Regions from separate parts of the Bradyrhizobium sp. B039 genome, predicted to be linked through region 2. Evidence: predicted binding sites of a transcription regulator. Region 2 holds the regulator's gene; the other holds the start of a gene.
The links. The regulator LexA, encoded in region 2, represses DNA repair genes until DNA is damaged. The targets are predictions, from matches to a motif close to TGTTCNNNNTGTGTTCNG.
Positions count from the first base shown of each region.

Region 1: ruvC (crossover junction endodeoxyribonuclease RuvC) is a predicted target of LexA. The motif match lies at 2,980-2,997, and genes of this name have one in related genera.

Region 1 covers NZ_CP152416.1:7,983,393-7,988,609, reverse strand. Annotated here, with positions in the region: gene AAFG50_RS37635 (methyl-accepting chemotaxis protein) at 87-1,835, opposite strand; gene AAFG50_RS37630 (YebC/PmpR family DNA-binding transcriptional regulator) at 2,041-2,787, shown strand; gene ruvC (crossover junction endodeoxyribonuclease RuvC) at 3,028-3,555, shown strand; gene ruvA (Holliday junction branch migration protein RuvA) at 3,741-4,358, shown strand; gene ruvB (Holliday junction branch migration DNA helicase RuvB) at 4,379-5,217, shown strand, end outside.
Region 2 covers NZ_CP152416.1:4,919,703-4,924,919, reverse strand. Annotated here, with positions in the region: gene AAFG50_RS23015 (ComEC/Rec2 family competence protein) at 1-1,443, shown strand, start outside; gene AAFG50_RS23010 (GAF domain-containing protein) at 1,453-2,394, opposite strand; gene AAFG50_RS23005 (hypothetical protein) at 2,619-3,050, opposite strand; gene AAFG50_RS23000 (hypothetical protein) at 3,244-3,435, opposite strand; gene lexA (transcriptional repressor LexA) at 3,723-4,418, opposite strand; gene glp (gephyrin-like molybdotransferase Glp) at 4,594-5,217, opposite strand, start outside.

The sequences.
Region 1 (5,217 bases), 3.1 Mb from region 2:
GCTCTCGGCGGCATTCCCATTCCAGTTTCGACCTTAGAGGATGATTCGCGAGCGGCGTCTTGCCCAGGAGTGCACGAGAGCGGGCACTACAGCTTGTAAGCTGTGCGGAATCCGCCCCAGTGCCGGCCCTGCACGCGGATCGGGACGTCGATTTCGCGCATCATCACCGTATTCCCGTTACCCATGTCGCGCGCATAGCTCTGGACCAGGTACGAGCGCAGGTTGCGCGCGGCCGCGAGCCCCGCCGGATCGTTGAAGATGCGCCGGTTGCGGCTGTTGGCCGTGTTCCAGGCGGCGTCGCCCGGCCGCTGCGGATGCGAATAGATCTTGTTGTGCACCGGCAGGAAGCCGTTGCGGTCGACCATGGCGCAGAACGCCATGCGCGGTTCCTTGGCGAGAAACGCTTCCTGGAACGGCGGCAGTGCGCGGTCAGCCCAGTCCAGATACCTGGTGCGGTATTGCTGTGGATTGGTGCCTGCGATCTCCACATAGTCGGTGTCGAAAAGGTCGTCGATCCCGACCTCGCCGCGTGCAACCGCCTGCTCGAAGATTTGGGTCAGCGCGTTGCCCGCTTCCATCGCGCGGGTGACGAACTCCGTGTTCTCCTCGTGGATCGACCACAGCCGGTCTTCGATCTTCTCGCGGAGCTCGGCATCGGGATTGACGAAATGCGCGCGGGCTCCGGCCTTGGACTGCTCGACGACGCGCAGGCGGCAGGCGCCGACCAGTTCGAGGCTGCCTTCGATGATCGCTTGCGGCGTCAGCCGGCCCGAGCCCGCACCGCCAATCAGCACGCCGTCCATCGCGATCTCGTAGACCGGCATCACGCCGCGCGCGCTCTCGAATTTGAGATGGCAGGGCAGCCGCTCGGTCTTGCGGCGGTCGTCGTGCTCGCTCTGGCGCAGCAGCACCGCGCAGCGCGATTTCAGCTTCTGTGCGAAGGTGGTGACCGCCTTGCCGGCGCTGGCGACGTTCTCGCCATGGGTCTCGGCCGCCTTGGTCGCGGCATCGATCTCGGCCGCGCTCTGGCCGACCGAGACGATGAACTCCGAGGCGCTGGCGGCATTGCCGGAGACTTCGCTCGTGGTGGCATTCTGCTCGGCGACCGCGCCATTGACGGTTTCGAATACCGGGCGGATCGCCTCGATCGCCTGCGAAATGCGGTGCACGGCATCGGCGGAGCCGGCGGCGTCGCGCTGCAGCGCGTCGATCTTCTTGGTGATCTCTTCCGTCGCGCCTTGGGTCTGCACCGCGAGTGCTTTCACTTCGGTCGCGACGACCGCAAAGCCCTTGCCCGCAGCGCCCGCGCGCGCGGCCTCGATGGTCGAGTTGAGCGCGAGCAGCGTCGTCTGCCGCGCGATCTGCGCGATCAGATTGACGACGTTGCCAATGGCGGCGGAGGACTCGCGCAGTCGGTCGACATTGGCGCGGGCTTCCTGCGCCGCGGCACTGGCCTCGTCGGCGAGCTTGCCGGCCGCGCGAACCTGCGCGCCGATGCCCAGCGCGGACTGGGTGAACTTGTCGGCGGCATGGGCGAAGGTGGATGCGGTCGACTGTGCGGCGTTGGTGCGGCCGGTCAGGGCGTCGGTCCGGTCGCGGATGGCCGCAAGCGTCGTGGCGGTCGCTTCGGCGCCGCCGGCCACCGAATTGGCGGCGCGCTCGAGCTGGCGAATCATCGCGCCCAGCTCGAGTTCCAGCAGTTCCAGGATTTCCCTGGCAGAATCGCTCTCAGCGGCCGGGCCGGGCTCGGAATGGGCCGGCGGCGCCGCAGCCTGCGGGGCGGCCGCGGGCGCAGCCATGTCCGGCAGAGGCTTCCGAAATAGTCCGAACGCCATCAGGTCTCTCTTGTCGGGGGACGGTCGTACGCTATTTTCGCAGGCCGGAATGAAGTCAGGGTTAACGATGCCTGACATCTGGGCAAGGGCCACTACGGTGTTACCTTAAAGTCGTAGAGCCTCTTTCATTCCGGTGGGTTGGCGGCCTATAAGGCCGCGCTTCCCACGCTCACCTTAGGCGCACGATTCCTTTACGAGACCACGCATGGCCGGACATTCCCAATTCAAGAACATCATGCACCGCAAGGGGCGGCAGGATGCCCAGAAGTCGAAGCTGTTCGGCAAGCTGGCGCGGGAAATCACCGTCGCCGCCAAGCTCGGCACGCCCGACCCCGCCATGAACCCGCGCCTCCGCGCCGCCGTGATCGCCGCGCGCGCGGAGAACATGCCGAAGGACAATATCGAGCGCGCCATCAAGAAGGCGCTCGGCAGCGACGGCGAGAACTATGACGAGATCCGCTACGAGGGCTATGGCCCCGGCGGCGTCGCCGTCATCGTCGAGGCGCTGACCGACAACCGCAACCGCGCCGCCTCCGACATCCGCTCCTTCTTCACCAAGTCGGGCGGCAATCTCGGCGAAACCGGTTCGGTCTCCTTCATGTTCGACCGCACCGGCATCATCGAATACGACCGCAGCGTCGCTTCCGACGACGCGGTGCTCGATGCCGCGATCGAGGCCGGCGCAGACGACGTCGTCTCCGGCGAAGGCGGACACGAGATCTACGCCTCGACCGAAGGCTATCGCGACGTCGCCAAGGCGCTGGAAGCCAAGTTCGGCGAGCCGCGCAAGGCCGCGCTGATCTGGAAGCCGCAGAACACGGTCGCCGTCGATGACGAGACCGGCGAGAAGCTGCTCAAGCTGATGGACCTGCTCAACGAGCACGACGACGTCCAGAACGTCTACGCCAATTTCGAGGTGTCGGACGCGCTTGTTGCCAAGATGGGCGGGTAGGGGACACACGAACGGTGTGCGCCCTCGCCCCGCTCTGCGGGGAGAGGGTTGGGGTGAGGGGCTGTTTCCGCGTCGGCGGTGATAGAGGGACTCGTGGAGAGTCCCCCTCACCCGGAATCCGCGCTTCGCGCGCATTCCGGCCTCTCCCCGCAAGCGGGGAGAGGCGAAGAGCGACACTTCCCCTGTTACTTCCGTTCTGTTTCTGTTTCCCCCGCCGCAGCCAGCCGCTATCACTGGCCCATGACTGCGCTCCCGATTCGTGGCCCCGTTCGCATCATCGGCATCGACCCTGGCCTCCGCCGTACCGGCTGGGGCGTGATCGAGGCTGAGGGCAACCGCCTGATCTATGTCGCCTGCGGTTCGGTGGAACCGCCGGACGACCTGCCGCTGTCCAGCCGCCTGCTCGCGATCCACGAAGGGCTCGCCTCTGTCCTATCCGATCACAAGCCGATGGAAGCCGCCGTCGAGCAGACTTTTGTGAACAAGGACGGCGTTGCGACGCTGAAGCTCGGCCAGGCCCGGGGCGTCGCCATGCTGGCGCCCGCAATGTTCGGCATCAGCGTCGCCGAATATGCGCCGAACCAGGTGAAGAAGACTGTGGTCGGCGCCGGCCATGCCGACAAGCAACAGATCGCGATGATGCTGAAGATATTGCTGCCGAAGGCCGAACCGCCGTCAGCCGACGCTGCCGACGCGCTCGCCATCGCCATCACCCACGCCCATCACCGCCAGAGCACGGCGCTCAGGCTGAAGGTGGTGGGAGTTTAAGTTCGAGTCATGAGGCGCAACATGAGCCGCACGCACACTCTTCTCCCTCCCCCCTTGTGGGGGAGGGTTGGGGAGGGGGGTAGCCCCGGGCGCCGGCGTCTGTGGCTTACCCCCCTCCCGGATCGCCTTCGGCGATCCGACCTCCCCCACAAGGGGGGAGGTAACAAGAAGAGCGCTGCGCAATCATGATCGGCAAGCTGAAGGGCCTGATCGATTCCTACGGCGAGGATTTCGTCATCCTCGACGTCGGCGGCGTCGGCTACCAGGTGCACTGCTCGACGCGCACGCTGCAGCATCTGCCTTCGCCCGGCGAGGCCGCCGTGCTGTCGATCGAGACCTATGTCCGCGAGGACCAGATCAAGCTGTTCGGCTTCCGCACCGACCAGGAGCGCGAATGGTTTCGCCTGCTCCAGACCGTGCAGGGCGTCGGCGCCAAGGTCGCGCTCGCCGTGCTCGGCACGCTGGCGCCCTCCGACCTCGCCAATGCGATTGCGCTGCGCGACAAGGCCGCGGTGGCACGCACGCCGGGCGTCGGCCCCAAGGTGGCCGAGCGCATCGTCACCGAATTGAAGGACAAGGCGCCGGCCTTCGCCAATGTCGATCCCGCCGTGGTGCATCTTGCCGGTGCCGTCGACGACCAGCGCGCGCCGCGCCCGGTGGCGGATGCGATCTCCGCGCTGGTCAATCTCGGCTATGGCCAGCCGCAGGCCGCCGCGGCCATTGCATCGGCCTCGCGCAGTGCGGGTGAAGGCGCCGAGACCGCGCAGCTCATTCGCCTCGGCCTGAAGGAACTCGCGAAGTGAGCGATCCCAAGGCCAACCGCATGGTCTCGCCAGAGCGCCGCAGCGACGATGTCGGCGACACCGCGCTGCGCCCGCAATCGCTGTCCGACTTCGTCGGCCAGCAGCAGGCGCGCAAGAACCTCTCGATCTTCATCGAGGCGGCGCGCAAGCGCGGCGAGGCGCTGGATCATGTGCTGTTCGTCGGCCCCCCCGGCCTCGGCAAGACCACGCTGGCGCAGATCGTGGCCAAGGAGCTCGGCGTCGGCTTCCGCGCCACGTCGGGTCCCGTGATTGCCAAGGCCGGCGATCTCGCCGCCCTGCTGACCAACCTCGAAGAGCGCGACGTGCTCTTCATCGACGAGATCCATCGCCTGAGCCCTGCGGTGGAAGAAGTGCTCTATCCCGCGATGGAGGATTTTCAGCTCGACCTCATCATCGGCGAGGGCCCGGCGGCGCGCTCGGTGAAGATCGAGCTGTCGAAATTCACCCTCGTCGGCGCCACCACGCGTGCGGGCCTCCTCACCAATCCCTTGCGCGACCGTTTCGGCATTCCGGTCCGGCTGAATTTCTACACGATCGAGGAGCTCGAAAGCATCGTCAGCCGTGGCGCGCGCGTGCTGAACGTCGGCATGAGCGCGGACGGCGCCAACGAGATCGCGCGCCGCGCCCGCGGCACGCCGCGCATCGCCGGGCGCCTGCTCCGGCGCGTGCGCGATTTTGCTTCCGCCGCGGATGCCGACACGATCGATCGCAAGATCGCCGATCACGCGCTGAGCGCGCTCGAGGTCGACGCCGCGGGCCTGGACGCCATGGACCGCCGCTACCTCACCACCATCGCGATGAACTATGGCGGCGGTCCCGTCGGTGTCGAGACGATGGC
Region 2 (5,217 bases):
GGGCGGCGCGACGCGATCACCACGCCCGTCAACGATGCCATGTTCATTTCAGGGCTGGGCCATGTGCTCTCGATCTCCGGTTACCACATGGCGGTGGTCGCCGGCGTCGTGTTCTTCGCGGTCCGCGCGCTGCTCGCTCTGATTCCGGGACTGGCGGTCGGCTTCCCCATCAAGAAATGGTCGGCGGCTGCGGCGCTGGTGGCCGCCGCATTCTATCTGCTGCTCTCGGGCGCGGAGGTCGCGACGCAACGCTCGTTCTTCATGACCGCCGTGGTGCTGATCGCCGTCATGGTCGACCGACGCGCCATCACCTTCCGCACGCTTGCCGTGGCCGCGTTGATCGTGCTCGCGGTCGCGCCCGAAGCGCTGGTGCATCCGAGCTTCCAGATGTCGTTTGCGGCAACGCTGGGGCTGGTTGCGCTGGTGCAGATCGGCATGCCGAACCTGTTCGCTTCGCCCGATCATTCGGCGACCGCGCGCATCGCGATGTGGGGCGGCCGCGAGATCGCGATGCTGTTTCTGGCCTCGCTGATCGCGGGGCTTGCGACCACGCCCTATGCCGCCTTCCACTTCCACCGCGTCACCCCGTTCGGCGTGCTTGCCAACCTCGGGGCGATGCCGGTGGTGTCGGCGCTGGTGATGCCGGCGGGACTGCTCGGATTGCTCGCGGCGCCGTTCGGGCTCGACGGCGTGTTCTGGTGGCTGATGGGGATCGGCATCGACTGGATGGTCGCGGTCTCGCGCTGGGTGGCCGCGCTGCCGGGCGCGGTCGGCCGCATCCCGGCGTTCGGCATTGCGCCGCTGATCGCGGCGAGCCTCGGGATCATCGTGATGGGCCTGCTGCGCACGCCCTTACGCTGGTCAGGCGCGCTGGTGCTGTTGGTCGCGATCCTCTGGGGGCTGGCAGGCCGGCAGCCGGATATCCTGATCGCCGGGGACGGCCAGAGTGTCGCGGTGCGGGGCAGGGACGGGCACCTGCAAATGATCCGGGCGAACAAGGACGGCTTTCTGCTGAAGGAGTGGTTGGCTGCCGACGCCGATCCGCGCGATGCCGGTAGTCCCTCGCTCGCCGCCGGCGTGTCGTGCGACGAGGCCGGCTGCGTGACGCCGCTCGCCGACGGGCGCCTGGTCGCGCTGGCCTTGCGCATCGACGCTCTGGCGGATGATTGCAGCCGCGCTGCGCTGGTGGTGACGGCGCGACCGGCGCCACCGGATTGTGTGGCGATGGTGGTCGACCGGCAGCGACTCGCGGCGCAAGGCGCGCTCGCTCTGACACGGCGCGGCGACGGCTTTGCGGTTCAGGCGGTGAAAGCGAGAGGCACCGATCGTCCGTGGTCGCCGGCGACCGCCGGCGAGGGCGATTTCAGCGTGAGCCTTGCGCCGCAGGCGGCCGCCCCCCGGGACGCGACGCCGTTCGAGGCGGACATGCAGGCCGAGGATTGAGCGGACGGGCTACAGGTACCAGGCCAGCACGGCTTCGAGCCCAGCACTCCCGATTACCGGCAGGGCCACCATCTGGCTCAGTCCGATTGCGCGGGCCTCCGCGGCTGCGGCCGAGCCGTCGTGCCCGAGATCGTCGTTGAGCGCGGGCATGCCGGTGGCCCAGGCTCCGCCGATGCTGCCGTCGCCCCTGCCGATGGATTTGTCCGCATAGAGCGCGGCAAGGTCTGTCTGCGCGCTGCAATCGCCGGCGCGAAAGACCAGTGCCGAACGGGCCTCGTTCGGCACCCAGATCTCGAAGCGTCGCGCAATCGGCGTCGCCTGTGCGGACAGGAAAGTCAGCACCCAGGTCTGGTCGGTGCCGGTCCGATAGGGCACGCCGACGCCGAGATTGATCCCGACCTCGGCGGCGTCTTCCCAGCGCAGAAAACTCCTGGCGTTGTGCAGGTCCTTGATGATCAGCGGCAGGCCCGCTTTCCAGGTGCGTCCGGGCAGGCCGAAGCCGCGGGGAAACCTGGTGTGGCGGGAGTTGAATTCGAACATGTCGGCGGTGCCATAGTAGCCGTCGACGAGCCCCATCTCGTGGGAGCTATCGGGATCGTTGTGCCAGAGCTCGATCGCGCCGACATGCGCCTCGTCGTCGCCGCAGAACAGCACCATGACGGCCTGCAAGAATTCGCCTGAAAACACCGGCACCGCCACGCCACAGGTGAGGCCGGCCGCGAGCGCTTGGTCGGTCCGCTTGAAATAGGAGTTGGCGAATTTAGTGAGGATCACGGGATGGCCGCTGGCCCAGGCCTTGCCGGGAAGGCCCTCGTCGTATCCGAAGCGCAAGTCCTCGCTCACGGCCTTGAACGCAGACAGCCCTTCGCCGTAGAGGCCGCCGCCGAATTCCAGCCGCATGCGCGTCCGGTCCGGCACCCAGAGTTCAACGACGCGAATGAAGGTTTTCATCGAACGTGTCCGCCGCCTCAAGCCTTTGACAGCATCGGCGATCTGGCCGCGGAACGGACGTTCAAAATTCAGGCAGGGCCGCGCAAACTTCGTGCGATGGGCAGGTGCGAGCCTGATCTCGGCGGATTGGATTCCGGAAGACGCAAATCATACCATCTCGCCGGCCACGGCCGGCGATGGCAATTTCAATCCCGGCCCCGACCTCTGCGCCGGGGGGAGGTGCATCAGCCGATCGGCAGGCGTGTGATCGTCGGCCTGTCAGCGATGATCTCCGGCTTGTGTTCACGCTCGCCGGCCGGCTGGGTCACCGGCAATTGCAGCACGGTCGCGCGCTGGCCTTCGACGAGTTGCGTCACGAGTACGTATTTGCCGTCGGGGAATTCGATCGCGTCATGATGGCGATCGGGAATGTGCGGATCGATCTTGCCGAACTTGCCGACGCGGGAGTTGATGGTGCGCGTCCAGATCCAGCGATTGTCGTAGCGGACGTTGTCGGCGAAGGCGAGCTCCGTTCCCGGCAGCAGGCAGACCGCGACGGACATGTCGGCCTCGGAGGCGAAGCCGCGCGTCGAGGTGCCGCGGAAGGTGGTCGTGACGATCGTCTCGCCGACTTGTGCGGGACGCGTCGCGACGGCATGCAGGCTGTAGTCACACATCGGGTGCTCCTCATTCAGGGATAGCGACCCGCGCCTCCTTCGGAGGCACTGGCCTCTATCAGAGTGGAAGCATGTTAGCGTCTTCTTGGTTGTAGGCAAATCTGCGGCTTGGCTCCGCAGGCTGCCATCACAATATCTTTTTCAAATGCGTCAGGAACAAAAACCGCTTCCGTGCATTTGGCGTGCATCTTCGTCAGCGACCAGCAGGTGCCGACCAGCCCGAATATTGCCAGGCGGGTTGCGACGGCTGCGCGACGGCGTTGCGGGCATTGCGCAATTGCTCGCTCGTCGTCTGCGTTGCCCTGCGGGCATGGTGCGACTGTGCGGCGAAGGCTTGCGACGCGGATGCTGCGATCAGCGCCACCGTCAAAACGATCTTGCGCATTGATTGTCTCCTCGATCTCCAGGGCCACGAAGCGATGAGGGCTTCGTGCGGCGTGGCGAGGATGTAGCGCTAGCGGAGGGCCGGATAATCTGAGCAAAACCAGAAAGACTATCCAGCCGGAGCGGACAATCGTCCGCTCCAATCGTCAACGCGCGGGTCGCCAACCGGCGGGGCGCGCTTTAGGTGATTGCTTGAGCATGATCTCCGCGCAAGCGCGTCCTGCGCTTGTCGCGAGGGAAAACCGCTGCGCACTTTGCGCTAACGCGGCCCTCCAGTCCGGATCACACTCAGTACTTCCGGTACAGGCCGATCAGCTTGCCCTGAATCTTCACCCGGTTGGGCGGCAGGATGCGGACCTCATAGGCCGCATTGGCGGGCTCGAGCGCGATCGAAGCGCCGCGGCGGCGGAAGCGCTTCAGCGTCGCTTCCTCGTCGTCGATCAGCGCCACCACGATGTCGCCGGTGTCGGCGCTCTCATTGCGCTGGATCAGCGCCATGTCGCCGTCGAGGATGCCGGCTTCGACCATCGAGTCGCCGCGCACTTCGAGCGCGTAGTGCTCGCCCGAGCCGAGCATGTCGGGCGGTACGCTGATGGTGTGGCTGCGGGTCTGCAACGCTTCGATCGGCGTGCCGGCCGCGATACGGCCCATCACCGGCACCGCAACGGGGCGTTCGCCCTCGTCCGCGCTGGAGCTCGCTCGCACCTTGCCGAGATTGCCCTCGATGACGCTCGGCGTGAAGCCACGGCGGTTGCCAGCGGCGGCCTGCAGCTCGGGCAACTTGATCACCTCGATCGCGCGGGCCCGGTTGGGCAGGCGCCGGATGAAGCCGCGCTCCTCCAGTGCGGTGATCAGGCGATGGATGCCTGACTTCGAGCGCAGGTCGAGCGCGTCCTTCATCTCGTCGAAGGAGGGCGGCACACCGCTTTCCTTCAAACGCTCGCTGATGAATCGCAGAAGCTCGTATTGTTTGCGCGTTAACATCTCGACCAAATCCCCCGGTTGATGTCGTTCGATTCCGAGACGGTGAATTCAGCGGCGAGCCGCCAGATGCTCGAAACAAATCATGAACGGACACTATATGTTCGATATGTGTTCCGCAACTGCTTAATTTACCGTGAACGCGACAAAGTTCGCGGAACGCGCAGGACCAGTGCGTTCAGGCGGGCAGTCGCAGCACCTCGCAAGGCGCGCCTGCCTCGACCTTCGGCGCGAACGGCGCGCGCACGAGAAGTGCCTGCGCCGCAGCGAGATTCGCAAGCAGCGAGGAATCCTGATGATTGACGGGAAGGGCGACAAGCATGCCGTCGTCGCGCCGCTCCAGGCGCGCACGAAGATAGTCCTCGCGCTGGTCATTGGCACCGACATCGCGGCCGAGCACGGCGCGCTCGCGACGATGGTGAATCACGGCGCGGCCCGACAGGGCGCGAATCAACGGAACCATGAACAGGAAGCCACACACATAGGACGACACGGGATTGCCGGGCAGGCCGATCACACCCATCGCCCCTAGCCGGCCGTGCATCATCGGCTTGCCCGGCCGCATCGCGATCTTCCAGAACGCCATCGCAATGCCTTCGGCCTTCAGCGCCTGCTGGACCAGATCGTGGTCGCCGACCGAGGCGCCGCCGATCGTGATCAGGATGTCGGCGCCGCTCTCTCGGGCACGGCGGATGCCGGCTGTGGTGGCCTCCAGCGTATCGGCGGCAACGCCGAGGTCGATGGTATCTGCGCCCTCCTGGCGGGCGAGGGCGTGCAGGGCATAGCCGTTGGAATAGACGAT